DNA from 4 places in the Shewanella livingstonensis genome. Region 1 is predicted to be linked to each of the others. Evidence: predicted binding sites of a transcription regulator. Region 1 holds the regulator's gene; each other region holds the start of a gene.

The links. The regulator sigma-54, encoded in region 1, starts transcription at its own class of promoters, with help from an activator protein. The targets are predictions, from matches to a motif close to GTTGGCACGNNNNTNGNNT.
Region 2: a site for sigma-54 is predicted at 1,039-1,057, ahead of EGC82_RS09545 (YccF domain-containing protein). Genes of this name have one in related genera too.
Region 3: a site for sigma-54 is predicted at 1,191-1,209, ahead of EGC82_RS00690 (BON domain-containing protein). Genes of this name have one in related genera too.
Region 4: a site for sigma-54 is predicted at 1,990-2,008, ahead of EGC82_RS11725 (Tll0287-like domain-containing protein). Genes of this name have one in related genera too.

What each region holds. Positions count from the first base shown of each region.
Region 1 is NZ_CP034015.1:4,406,133-4,409,294, reverse strand. Features, by position in the region: gene rapZ (RNase adapter RapZ) at 1-241, opposite strand, end outside; gene ptsN (PTS IIA-like nitrogen regulatory protein PtsN) at 238-681, opposite strand; gene hpf (ribosome hibernation promoting factor) at 684-971, opposite strand; gene EGC82_RS19205 (RNA polymerase factor sigma-54) at 996-2,480, opposite strand; gene lptB (LPS export ABC transporter ATP-binding protein) at 2,624-3,162, opposite strand, start outside.
Region 2 is NZ_CP034015.1:2,211,821-2,214,982, forward strand. Features, by position in the region: gene EGC82_RS09540 (EVE domain-containing protein) at 1-431, opposite strand, end outside; gene EGC82_RS09545 (YccF domain-containing protein) at 590-1,003, opposite strand; gene EGC82_RS09550 (1-aminocyclopropane-1-carboxylate deaminase/D-cysteine desulfhydrase) at 1,200-2,171, shown strand; gene EGC82_RS09555 (hypothetical protein) at 2,392-2,565, opposite strand.
Region 3 is NZ_CP034015.1:147,990-151,151, reverse strand. Features, by position in the region: gene EGC82_RS00700 (sigma-54 interaction domain-containing protein) at 1-219, opposite strand, end outside; gene EGC82_RS00695 (glutamyl-tRNA reductase) at 489-965, shown strand; gene EGC82_RS00690 (BON domain-containing protein) at 1,245-1,796, shown strand; gene EGC82_RS00685 (hypothetical protein) at 1,888-2,163, shown strand; gene EGC82_RS00680 (TetR/AcrR family transcriptional regulator) at 2,351-2,935, shown strand; gene EGC82_RS00675 (C40 family peptidase) at 3,025-3,162, shown strand, end outside.
Region 4 is NZ_CP034015.1:2,726,485-2,729,646, reverse strand. Features, by position in the region: gene EGC82_RS11735 (NifB/NifX family molybdenum-iron cluster-binding protein) at 1-461, shown strand, start outside; gene EGC82_RS11730 (sigma-54 interaction domain-containing protein) at 488-1,813, opposite strand; gene EGC82_RS11725 (Tll0287-like domain-containing protein) at 2,108-2,761, shown strand; gene EGC82_RS11720 (MBL fold metallo-hydrolase) at 3,137-3,162, shown strand, end outside.

The sequences.
Region 1 (3,162 bases):
TAATTTCAGTGTCATCTTCAAGTAGGGCTAATTGGTCTTGCAGCACTTTGCCTTGTTCAGCAATGTTACGCACATCAACACTAATCGCCACTAAATCATTACTGCCCTTTAGCTGGGCTAGTAATGTGCCAATAAGTGGTAAAGGCAAATTATCAACACAATAATATCCTAGGTCTTCTAATACTCTCAGGGCAACGGACTTTCCTGAGCCTGAACGTCCCGATACTATGACAAGTTTCATGCAGTTATAACCTGATAAAGTTCTGTTGAGTCGTGAGTTTTACGAAGCTGTTTCAATATTTGCTTATCGCTTAGCTTTTTAGCCATACTCGATAATGTGCCTAAATGTTGCTGGCACTGATCTGCTGGTACTAACAAAGCAAATAAAATATCCACGGGCTGCTTATCTATTGCATCAAAGGCAATGGCTTCTTCACATTTAACAAATATCGCAATAGGGTGATCAATGGTCGTCAACCGACCATGAGGTATCGCAATGCCATTTCCTATACCTGTGCTACCCATTTTCTCTCTCGCTAATAGGCTTTCAAAAACCTCTTGCGAAGACAGGGTTGGGTACTGGGCAGCGACTAAATTGCTGATGAGTTCCAGTACTTTTTTCTTACTGCCCGGTGTGGCACAGGTAGTGCATTCCGGCTGCAGAATGGTACAAAGTTCCATCGTTAGTGTTTTGTATACTTCTCTTTGTGTTTAATTACCTGACGGTCGAGTTTATCGATCAGGGCGTCTATAGCAGCATACATATCATTACTTTCTGACATGGCAAAAATCTCTGCACCATTAAGGTTGATTTTAGCTTCTGCTTTTTGTTGTAATTTTTCTACATTGAGCACAACGTGTACATTATGGATCTGATCGAAGTGCCGTTCAAGCTTTGAAAATTTACCTTGCACGTATTCACGTAAAGATTCGGTTATGTCGACATGACGCCCAGTTAAATTTATTTGCATAAAAATTCCTCCATTACCTGTAGATTATAAACTCTTACGTTGGTTTGAGGGCGGGATCATCATTGCTTCACGGTATTTTGCAATCGTACGACGAGCAACGTTTATGCCCTGTTCTGCCAGAAGTTGAGCCATTTTACTGTCACTTAACGGTTTTTTCTGGTTTTCTGCAGCAACCAGCTTTTTGATAAAAGCACGAATGGCTGTTGATGAGCATTCCCCGCCATCATCTGTGCTGACATGACTAGAGAAGAAGTATTTTAGTTCAAATAGCCCACGAGGAGTGTGCATATATTTCTGTGTGGTGACACGCGAAATAGTTGATTCATGCATTTCTACCGCTTCAGCTATGTCATTAAGTACCATAGGCTTCATAGCTTCTTCACCATATTCAAAGAAGCCTTGCTGAAATTTCACAATGCAGTTGGCTACCTTGAGTAAGGTATCATTGCGGCTTTCGATACTTTTAATAAACCATTTAGCCTCTTGCAAGTGACCGCGAATAAATTGACTGTCAGATGAGCTTTTACTATTTCTGGCCATCGCGGCATATTGCTGATTAACGCCAATCTTAGGCATATTGTCTGGATTTAACTCTACAACCCAACGGCCATTTTTCTTTAGTACTGTGACATCTGGGATGACGTATTCGTCATCAATGGCGGTAATTAATAAGCCCGGACGGGGATTGAGTGACTGGATTAGGGTGATGGCATCACGCAATTCATTTTCTTTTAGCTTAGTTTTACGCATTAATAATCTGAAATCACGGCCAGCAATTAAATCTAAATAGTTTTTAATTAGCAGTCGAGCATTATCAATATGTGGTGTTGTATTGGCATATTGGGCTAATTGAATGATCAAACATTCACTTAAATCACGTGCAGCAACGCCAACGGGGTCAAAGTGTTGAATGCGTTTTAATACTGCTTCAACTTCATCGAGCTCAACATTTTCATCGCCCATGGCTTCGAGAATGTCTTCAGTGCTTTGGGTTAAATAGCCGCGTTCATCTATGGCATCAATAATGGCTGTAGCAATCGCCAAATCGGTCTCTGAAAATGGCGTAAGATTTTTTTGCCATTCTAAATGTTCATACAAACCTTCGGTAGTTTCACCTTGGAAAGGCATGTCATCATCGCGCATGCTCGCACTGCCTGAACCCGACATCGGTGAGGCGGTATAGACCTCATCCCATGTGGTATCCATGGCTAAATCATCCATGGTTTCTTTGGTCATGGATTCTGCTGTGTCGACTGTGGAGGTGTCTTTTTCAACATTGACTATGCTGTTGTCACTAAAGTCGGTATCAGCTTGGTCACGATGTTCTTTTATGGGATCTTTTGCTTCAGGAAACTCATCTTCTATTTCAAGTAATGGATTTGAATCCAATGCTTGTTGGATTTCTTGCTGTAGCTCCAATGACGATAATTGCAGTAAGCGAATGGCTTGCTGCAATTGTGGGGTCATGGTTAAGTGTTGACCCATTTTAAGTTGGAGTGACGCTTTCATTTACCGCTTATCCCTAGATGATTTCCATAAAAATGACAATCTCAAAAAATGTAATGGATTGCCACATACATCAATGACATTTAACCCTGTTTAGATATCGTTCAATGAAATGAGTTAGATAGACTAAAAGGCCAGTAAAGTAACTATAGCTTGAATTGTTCACCTAAGTACACAGCACGAACTTGTTGATTGCTCAATATCTCTTCAGGTGTACCTTCGGCAATTAAATTGCCTTGGCTAACAATATAAGCTCGCTCACAAACGTCTAAGGTTTCACGGACGTTATGGTCGGTAATTAATACCCCTAAACCGCGATTTTTAAGTTGTTGAATAATTTTTTTTATGTCGATGACCGAAATAGGGTCAACACCCGCAAAGGGCTCATCGAGTAAAATAAATTTGGGATTAGCCGCTAAAGCGCGTGCAATTTCAACTCGGCGACGCTCTCCACCCGACAAGGACATGCCTTGGCTGTCGCGAATGTGGGTGATATGAAATTCTTCTAACAAATGTTCTACTTGCTCAATACGTTGGTCGGTACTGAGCTCTTTGCGAGTTTGCAACACGGCCATAATATTGTCGTATACGGTGAGCTTGCGGAAAATACTGGCTTCTTGTGGTAAGTAACCTATACCTTTGCGGGCGCGCAAATGCATTGGGTCGGCTGTAAGGTCGTCATCAT
Region 2 (3,162 bases), 2.2 Mb from region 1:
TGCTCTTGGGAAACCGGTTGTACACTCAAGCGAGCACCTTTAGCCACTAATACCATGTTTTGCAGTGCGAGATCAGCTTTCAATTGTTTCAAGCTCACTGGCTGAGAAAGTTTGGCCATAAATTGGATATCGACTTGCCACCATCGAGGCGTATTAGTGTTAGATTTCACATCAAAATACGGTGAACGGTTATCAAAAGCACTGATATCGATTTGAGCATCACTGCTAATTTTTGCTAAACCCACAATGGCAGGTACTTTACAGCTAGAGTGGTAAAACAACACTACATCGCCTAAGGCAATTTGATCGCGAATATAATTACGTGCTTGATAGTTACGAATACCCTGCCAAGCAACGGTTTGCTGCTCACTCATCTGTAGATCATCAATACTAAAGTCATCTGGTTCAGACTTCATTAACCAATAGTTCATGTGATCCCATTACTTGTCATTAAAGAGGCTGAATAACCTTTTAGCGCTTAAAGATGGCAATGTACACGTTGCTGATGCGATTAGGCAAATAAAAAAGCCGATAGTATTATACTATCGGCTTTTTACAACAGTGGTCATTCAACGGTTATTAATGAATGTTAATAAATTGGTTTGGCAATAACAGTTTGGCCAATAGGGGTTAAACTTAACAGGGCCAACTTAAGATGCTGTAACGCGAAAGGAATACCTATAATAGTTACAAAACAAGCTAGAGCATGGACTAGATGACCAATCGCGAGCCAAATACCAAAGCACAAAAACCATATGACATTACCGACCAAACCTAACGTGCCAGTGCCAATATCTTCTTGGCCTGAAATATGTTTTCGGTTAACGGTTTCTTGTCCAAATGGCCAAAAAGCTAATTCGCCAATAACAAAACAAGCACGGCCAAATGGGATGCCAATAATACTAATAAAGCACAGTATCCCTACAAACCACCAGGCTAGCCCCATAACAAAACCACCCATTAAAAACCAAGCAATATTAAAGATTAAGCGTAAAAGTGACATTTTCAATCCTATCAATAGTCAATATTACTTAATGTAAGCCATATTCGTGCCATATTTTTAACCAACTGATTTTTATGAGTTAAAGTTTGTTTTTATACTGTATGGTTAATGTAGTGTGAAGATTAATACAAATGAATCGATGAGATTTATCATTTTTTAGTTAAAATGCTCATATTACAGTTGATTGAGACAATTTATGTTTTCGATAAGCCCAGTACAAGCGATGAACTTTGAAGGACGCAGTATCTACATTAAGCGGGATGATTTATTACATGCTGATTTTAGTGGTAATAAAGCGCGTAAATTTTATCATTTCTTACATCATGATTATTCACATGTTACCCAGCTCGTGGCTTCGGGCTCTGCACAAGCAAACTCCTTGTACTCATTGTCTGTACTTGCAAAGCGGCAGGGGTGGAAATTTGATTATTACGTAAGCCACATCAGCGAGTTTTTATTACAACATCCTCAGGGGAATTATGCTGCAGCGATACAAAATGGCGCCAATATTATAGATGTTCGTCATTTGACTGATGCTGAAAACCTTGAAGGTTTGCATTTAGACGATGCGATGCGACATATTGTTTCATCAGACCCAAGCTATGCAGATAAAAACAACGTACTTTTTATTCCGGAAGGTGGCCGTTGTGAGTATGCCGAAACTGGGATAGCACAACTCGCCAGTGAAATTATTCAATGGGCACAAGATCAACAAAAAAATAAGCTAATGATATTTTTACCCTCAGGTACCGGCACTACTGCAGCTTATTTAAATAAACAAATTATTCAACAACAGGCTAAATTACTATTAATGGATGTTATTGCCATAGAGGTATTAACTTGCAGTACCGTAGGAGGAGATGGATATTTACGTCAACAACTCTCACAATTAGTCGATGAGGTTTATTTTCCTAAAATTATTAATGATGGTCATAAATATCATTTTGGGAAATTATCACGACGTTGTTTTGATATGTGGAATACTGTATGTCAGTCGGGAATTGAATTTGAATTGTTGTATGATCCCGTTGGTTTTCTAGTATTACAACATTATTTAAAAAGTAGTGCTGTTAGTGCTAGCAATATTCTTTATATCCACCAGGGAGGATTATTGGGAAATAAAACTATGTTACCTAGGTACCAACGAAAGTTCCCAAGCACTGTTTAACTATATAGTGAGTGCAGGCATTAGTGGGTGTTGTAAAACGTTGGTATATAGAGTTTTTTAATAGTGAATTAAAGAGTCGTAAACAGGAATTGTGTGCTGTGAGATTAGCGAGTTATTCATTTTACTCTGTTTTAATAAACATCGGTAATTGAGAGGAGAATACCGAGAAATGAGTTTATTAAATAACAGAGTAAATGATTAACGCAAAGCGTTAGGGGGATTACTTATTAGCTGACAATAACCATTTCATAAAGTTTATTGCTTCAATACGCTTTGAAAAGGTTTTTTTGTTTTTACCTAGGCTGTCGGTAAAAGCAATTGAGTTCTTGTTTGACGAAATAGAATTAACCGGAAAGCTAACTGAAATTTCGTGTCCATTCATGTTGTATGACATTGGTCACACTCCTTTATATATATCCACCAATTAGGTGAGAAAATTGTTCAATAAAATATCCTTGGCATTTTTTAGTGTTGCAAAAGATTAATGTTTCGAGATTTAACTTAACCTATCCTTAACTCACTAATCAAGTGTTGTTATGTAAATAGTTGATTAAGGTCTATTTTGTGTCGGTAACGTTGACGTTACGACATGACCTTAAGGGACCTAATACATACGAGCACTTAATTTTATAAGTTAAACACAGTTTTATGACAACAATATTACGTGGATAGACATTATCATATCAACATAAATTAATTGCATATCAAAAACGATGTACAGAAGCTTGTCTTGGGTTTATTTACGAAGTGAAGTTGAGCAGACTTACTGGTAGGTGACCAAAATTAACAAGAAAACTAAATCTGTGTGGATAATATACTGAGTGTTTGCATATGGCAATAGTCTTTTTCATATTTTAATCAAATTAATGCTGTTTTTGATAAAAAAATCTTAATCGAGAAAAATTATAGTGCTTACTCAGACTCAATAATTACATTGTAATAACCTACTTTACCCTAAGAACATGATGAACTTAAGCTCATCATGTTCTCT
Region 3 (3,162 bases), 580 kb from region 1:
CATTAATGAACTGTCAACGAGCTCAGCGTATTCTTGTTGGCTTAATTGAGACAGCTCAACGATAGCAACATCTATAGAGTTACTTTTAATTTGGTCTAACCATGGCTGATCAACTGAGCTAGCAATCTTATTAAAGTGCTGGCTGCTCGGTAAGGCAAGGAGTCGTGTTTCGCCTTCTTGGCGACGATGTAAATGGTAAAAAAGTGTTGGACGCGGCATACCGATTCACTCCCTGTGGTGTTAAGTCCAATGTCTACCTGCGATGTTGCGATAACAATCAAAGGTGATCATTCTGTGTAGTTAGTCAATTAACTCAAACCTAGGCAAATTATAATAACGTTAACAATTATTAGGTTAATTAAATTTTGCCCATGTATATGGGGGATTGCAGTTTAGCTTTTGCTTAATTAGATGTGCAGTACCCCTATATGTTACACAACCCATATAACAAAGTACCAGTAAAATTATTAAATACAGGAGGATTTACGTTGAAATCATATACTCGAGACGAACAAGTTGAGTCCGATGTGTGGCTATTGCATGAGGCTATTGATTTGTGTCAAGAAGGTGAGCAATTTTATGCCCAAGCTACATTAGAGGCCGACGATTACAACATTAAACGGGTTTTTATCCATATGAGCGATATTAGAAAATGTATGCTATCGCGTTTAACTCCCTTACTGAATGTGGTGAAACCCAGTCAAGTAAGGCCTATAGAAAGTAAAACCTTTTACCAACAATCGTCATATAAATACTATGCTAAGGCTGAGTTATTAATCCATGAGCAACCACTGCAACAAGTGATCGCGGTATTAGTCGAAACCGAGCAACAAGTCCTGACCCAATTAAAGCATGCCGCTAAAAAAACTAATAATCAGCGTGTGGCAGGGCAACTGGCCGAAGGTATTGCATGGCTACAAATGAGTTGCGACACTATGAAGAGTCTCTCAATTGTTAGTACTTAGCTTGCTGCTAACAATAAAAACCCCATGGTAATAATTATTATCATGGGGTTTTTATTGTCCTTTTGGCGGGGTCACCTTTTATTCCAATAGCCGTTAAGTCATTGCGAATCGTAATGAGGACAAATTTACCTAGTGTCGGTAAAAAAGTCCGATAAGGTTACTGTTAACGTTTGTTTAGATATAAGTAAACGGTATTTTTCCTTTATTTAACAGTGCCTTGTCAATGTTGGCGCGGTTCGCGCATTATAATCCTTGATATTAACAGCGGAGGAAATCTTTATGAAAAAGACCACATTATCTGTAGTAATGAGCATTATGTTAGGTTCAATGGCATTCGGTGCAAATGCAGCACAAGATTGGCAGGATGATGCAAAAGATGCGTGGATCGATGGTAAAGCTGAAACCACACTTTTGTTAAACACTAATCTTAATTCATTTGATATTAATACCGATGTACATGATGGCAACGTGACCTTAACGGGTAAAGTTAATAGTAGTGTTGATAAAGCGCTTGCCGAAGAGTTAGTCAAAAGCTTAGAAGGTGTTAAAGACGTAGACAATAAGCTATCGGTAATGAAGCAAGCTAGTGATAAAGACACAAATGATTTAGCTGAAACACTGACTGATTCAAAAGTTGCTACCGTAGTGAAAACACGATTATTATTCTCAGCAGATGTATCGGGTACCGATATTAACGTTGATGTAAAAAATAGCGTAGTCACATTAAAAGGAACAGTATCGAGTGATGCTGAACGTGATTTAGCCGTAACGATTGCTAAAAATACTGATGACGTAAAAGATGTTGTCAACGAGTTACGCGTAACTAAGTAATTTATTCCGTTATACTTAAACCAGCCTTCAGGCTGGTTTTTTTATACCTAAAATAGCTAGATTTGAGGTTTAACTTAAGGATTTAGTGTTGATGATAACAGCTGGATCAACCCCAAGTTTATATTACTCGGATTGGTTAGTTGTGGGGAGTGTATTGGTACTAAGCGGTTGTAGCAGTGTGTTATGCCAAGCCCAAACCGATAAAGAAGTGGATCCAATCAAGCAATATGATGCCCAGACAAGCTGTGAACGTTTGGTTGATGAGCCTATGGATGATAGTCATCATGACGATGCAAATACGCTGTTACTGAAACAATCGATAGCACATAGTATTCGTCAGATTGATTCAGCTTCCTTCGGAGTATAGCAATAATCTAATCCATGACGGCTTGTATGGCAGAGGTTTAATGAAGCCAATATCTTTATGGATAATCGTTTGTGTATTAATTATGTAGAACAGTTTGCAGATAAAAGTGTCTGTTTTTGATTATTGATAACTAAAGTTAGCCGACTGGTCTATTCTTGTTTATCCTGTCTCTAAAAATGGAGGTTAAATGAATAAAAGTGCAGCAAGTAGACAGTCGATATGTGCCGTAGGCGAAAAGCTTTTTGCGTTACACGGTTATAGCGCAGTAGGTATTAAATTAATTCTCGACCAAGTGGGTATTCCTAAAGGATCTTTTTATCATTACTTTGCTAGTAAAGAGGTCTTTGCCGCTGCCGTTGCGGAACATTATTTTCAACAACGCATTCAACCTATTGCTATCGATCCAAGCGTGAGTTTTAAAGCTAACTTATCGGCGATGTTAAATGGATACCATCAACTTATTGATGAACTATTCAGTGGTAATGAGCCACGAGGCTGTTTAATGGGTAACTTGATGGTTGAGGTCAGTAGTCAATCGCCGGTATTGAACCAAACCCTGAATCATCTTTATGATCAATGGTTGAGCTTATTAAGTGCTCTTATCCAGCAAGGTCAACAGCAAGGGCATATTCGTGCAGACTTGCCGGCGTTAACATTAGCGAGTGTTTTTTGGTCAAATTGGCAAGGAACTATGCTACGCTGCCAAATTAAAGTCGATAAAATGGCGGCTAAACGAGCTTTAGTACAGTGTATGCAAATGATGACTCGTTAGATTTACCCGCTGCTAGAGTTATTTTTATTGTGTATTGTGACAAACATATTTATATTTCGGGTGTTTTTCGGTGTTTGGAGTTTTTTGAATTGGCTAAAAGATTATTATTTAGTTGTTTAGTGGTACTGCTGTCTGCATGTGCGTCTAACCCCAAAGTGGTTGTTGCATCTAAGCCTGTAGTAATCCCACCTATGCTTAAGCCCGTGGCACCTATATGGAGCGAGTCC
Region 4 (3,162 bases), 1.7 Mb from region 1:
CTCAAGTGATAGGACGTTTTGCTAATCCTGCTTTACTTGATGGATGTGAGGGGAAGCAACAATTAGTGAGCTTACTACTGGCCCAGGGCGCTAATCGAGTGATTGTGCGCAACATTGGTCAGCAGTTATTGTCGACACTACTAAGCCAGCAATTGATGGTGTTTCACGCTAACAATGGCCGTACTGCTATTGAATCTTTTGCGGGTGCTGTGTTAGCTGACTGTGAACAATACACTCAGGCTTCTCAGGGGCGTCCGTCAACGAAGCATATTGCTAAACAAGCAGATGGCGGTAGTTGCGGCCATCATCATGACCATGATGAAACTAGTAGCCAAAATGGACAATGTAATGGCTCTGAAATGGCGACAAAGACACGTTGTTGTGACGCTAAAGTGGCCACAGAAAACACCATAATGAAGTCTTGTTGCCATAAAATAAATTCACTCATACATCAGCATTAATGGTCAATATGCTTAGTATCGCGATATTACAGCACTGATAGCTTTAATTCATAGCGCTGTAATTTACGATATAAGGTACGCACACTAATATTTAGTTTAATGGCTAACTCTGCTGAAGACCCTTTAAATTGGTCACACACCTGAGAAAGATACGCGCATTCTGCATCTTCAAGTGACATCAGATCCGCTGCTGCAGTTTGTGATGATTTTTTTTCATCGATTATGATATGTTGTGGTTGAACGCTTTCTGGTAAATCACTGCTGTGAATAATATCTTCATTGGCAATTAATGCCGACTGCTCGATAATATTTTTTAATTCACGGATATTACCTGGATATGCATAAGCACTAAGCAGAGTTAATGCATTAGCCGAAAACTTTTTATGTTTGTATTCAGAATATTTAATAAAATGATTAACCAATGTCGGAATATCATCATGGCGTTCACGTAGCGACGGTAAGTAAATGGGAAACCCTGCAATGCGGTAATACAAATCACGTCTAAACTCACCTTTTTCAACCAACTCGAGTAAATTTTTATGACTAGCACTGACCAATCTAAAGTCAGAGCGTTTTTGTTTTAATCCCCCTACGGCGCGATAGCATTGGGTTTCAAGTAATCTGAGTAACTTTACTTGCATATTCATTGGCACATCGCCAATTTCATCGAAAAATACCGTGCCACCATGGGCAATTTCAATTAAGCCTTTTTTGCTGGTGGTCGCTCCGGTAAAGGCGCCTTTTTCATAGCCAAATAACTCACTTTCGAACAGGTTCTCACTTAGCCCAGTACATTCAATTACCACAAAGGGCTTATCATTACGACTACTGGCTTGATGCACTGCTTTAGCGACTAATTCTTTACCTGCACCCGTTTCACCTTGCAATAACACTGCAATAGTTGATTGCGATGCGCGGTTAATTCTGTTGAGCATTTGTTTAAACGGTGCGGATTGACCAATCATAGTGCCTTTTTTCGATTCTGTTGACGCATAATCAATCGCATCTAAAATCTCTAAAAACCCTAATACTTTGCCACTGTCATCTTTAATTGGTTTCATTAAAATATCGCAATATGACTTACCCTGTGCAGTGCTATGGATATGCACGGCATTGGCTGCTCTTGCCGTACTTTGACATTGTTGCAAAGGACACTCTTCGCCGTGTTTATCGCAAGGCTGGTTACTGTGATGAGATATTTGATGACATTTACTTTGGCCCAATATCACCTGGGTGTTATAGGTTTCTATATACGCTTGATTAACCGCATGTATGACATAGTCCGGGGTAATAAATATAGCCGGCTTATCAATTGCATTTATCATTGATTGTACAACAGTGGTGTTATTCATTCATCGTTCTCGCTTGCAGTAACTATTCATCAACCAATTTCTATAATGACATAGTTAGCACAGTATTTGTCATAGCAATGCCATATGTGTCACTTGATAAATAAGTATACACCTAGGTAAAACATTAATTATTTTTTAAGTTGCTGATTTTAATTGATTAAAACTTATCAACATGATCTGGCATAAGCTTTGTATTGATCATACTACATAGCTTACAAATGCACTCGAACATCGGCTTCGTATAAGCCCCAAATGGATTGAGATTCAACGATGTCTAATAGAGGATGACCCATAATGCGCCTAATACACACTCAAACTAAATCGTTAACTAAGTCTAGCCAAATGACGGGCTTAATTATGCTGATAAGTGTCTCGACCATAGGGCAAGCTGAAACGATAACAGAACAACAAATACTTGAGCAACAAGCTAATCAGCGTATTGGTGAGTTTAGCCAGGCATTAAAAGGTCAGTTACAAGCGGCTATCAAACAAGGCGGATTAATGAATGCCGTGACGGTATGTCAATCGGTAGCACCTGCAATAGCAGCACAACACTCGAAAGATGGCTGGACACTTACCCGAACCAGTTTACGGGTACGTAATGCAGGCAATAGTCCAGATGCTTGGGAGCTAGCTCAATTACAGAAATTTGAACAGATGAACGTTGCTATTAACCAAGCGGGCCAACAAACGAATAAACCCATAGTCGCCAGCGCATATATAGTTAATGGTAACAATACTGCGTTTCGTTATATGAAAGCCATTCCAACTCAAGAATTATGCCTAGGTTGTCATGGTAGTAATATTAACCTTGAACTGAGTGCGTTGATTCATAAAACCTATCCAAATGATAACGCGATTAACTTTGCCCTTGGTGATATTCGCGGTGCGTTTTCACTACAAAAGGTTATTGCTGAACCTGCGCCATCAATAACAGCTAAGCCGTAATTCAAGACCCTTAATAGTATCTGAGGTTATAGTAACTGAAGTAATAGGTAAGGCTTAGCAACACCGTTAAGCCTTAGTGGTTTCCCCTCAACACAAAGCGTTCAACGATTACTTAGCAATTGTCTGGTCAATTATTTCTGGATAACGATTTATAAACAATTATGTCAAGTTAGCGATTGATTGCTAATTAGTACGTCAGTGTTTGTTGTTTGTTGCGACGTAATGCGCAGATTCTGCTAGCGGTTTAATTTACTATTATGAGGAATTAAGTCATCTACCTCAGTACTTACACCATTATGTTGGCAAGATATTTATCATTAATATGAGGTTTTATCTAACAAATGCCTTGGGTATGTTGTTGGGAGTTAACGTGCCATGAGTAAAATCCGCATCGATCCTTT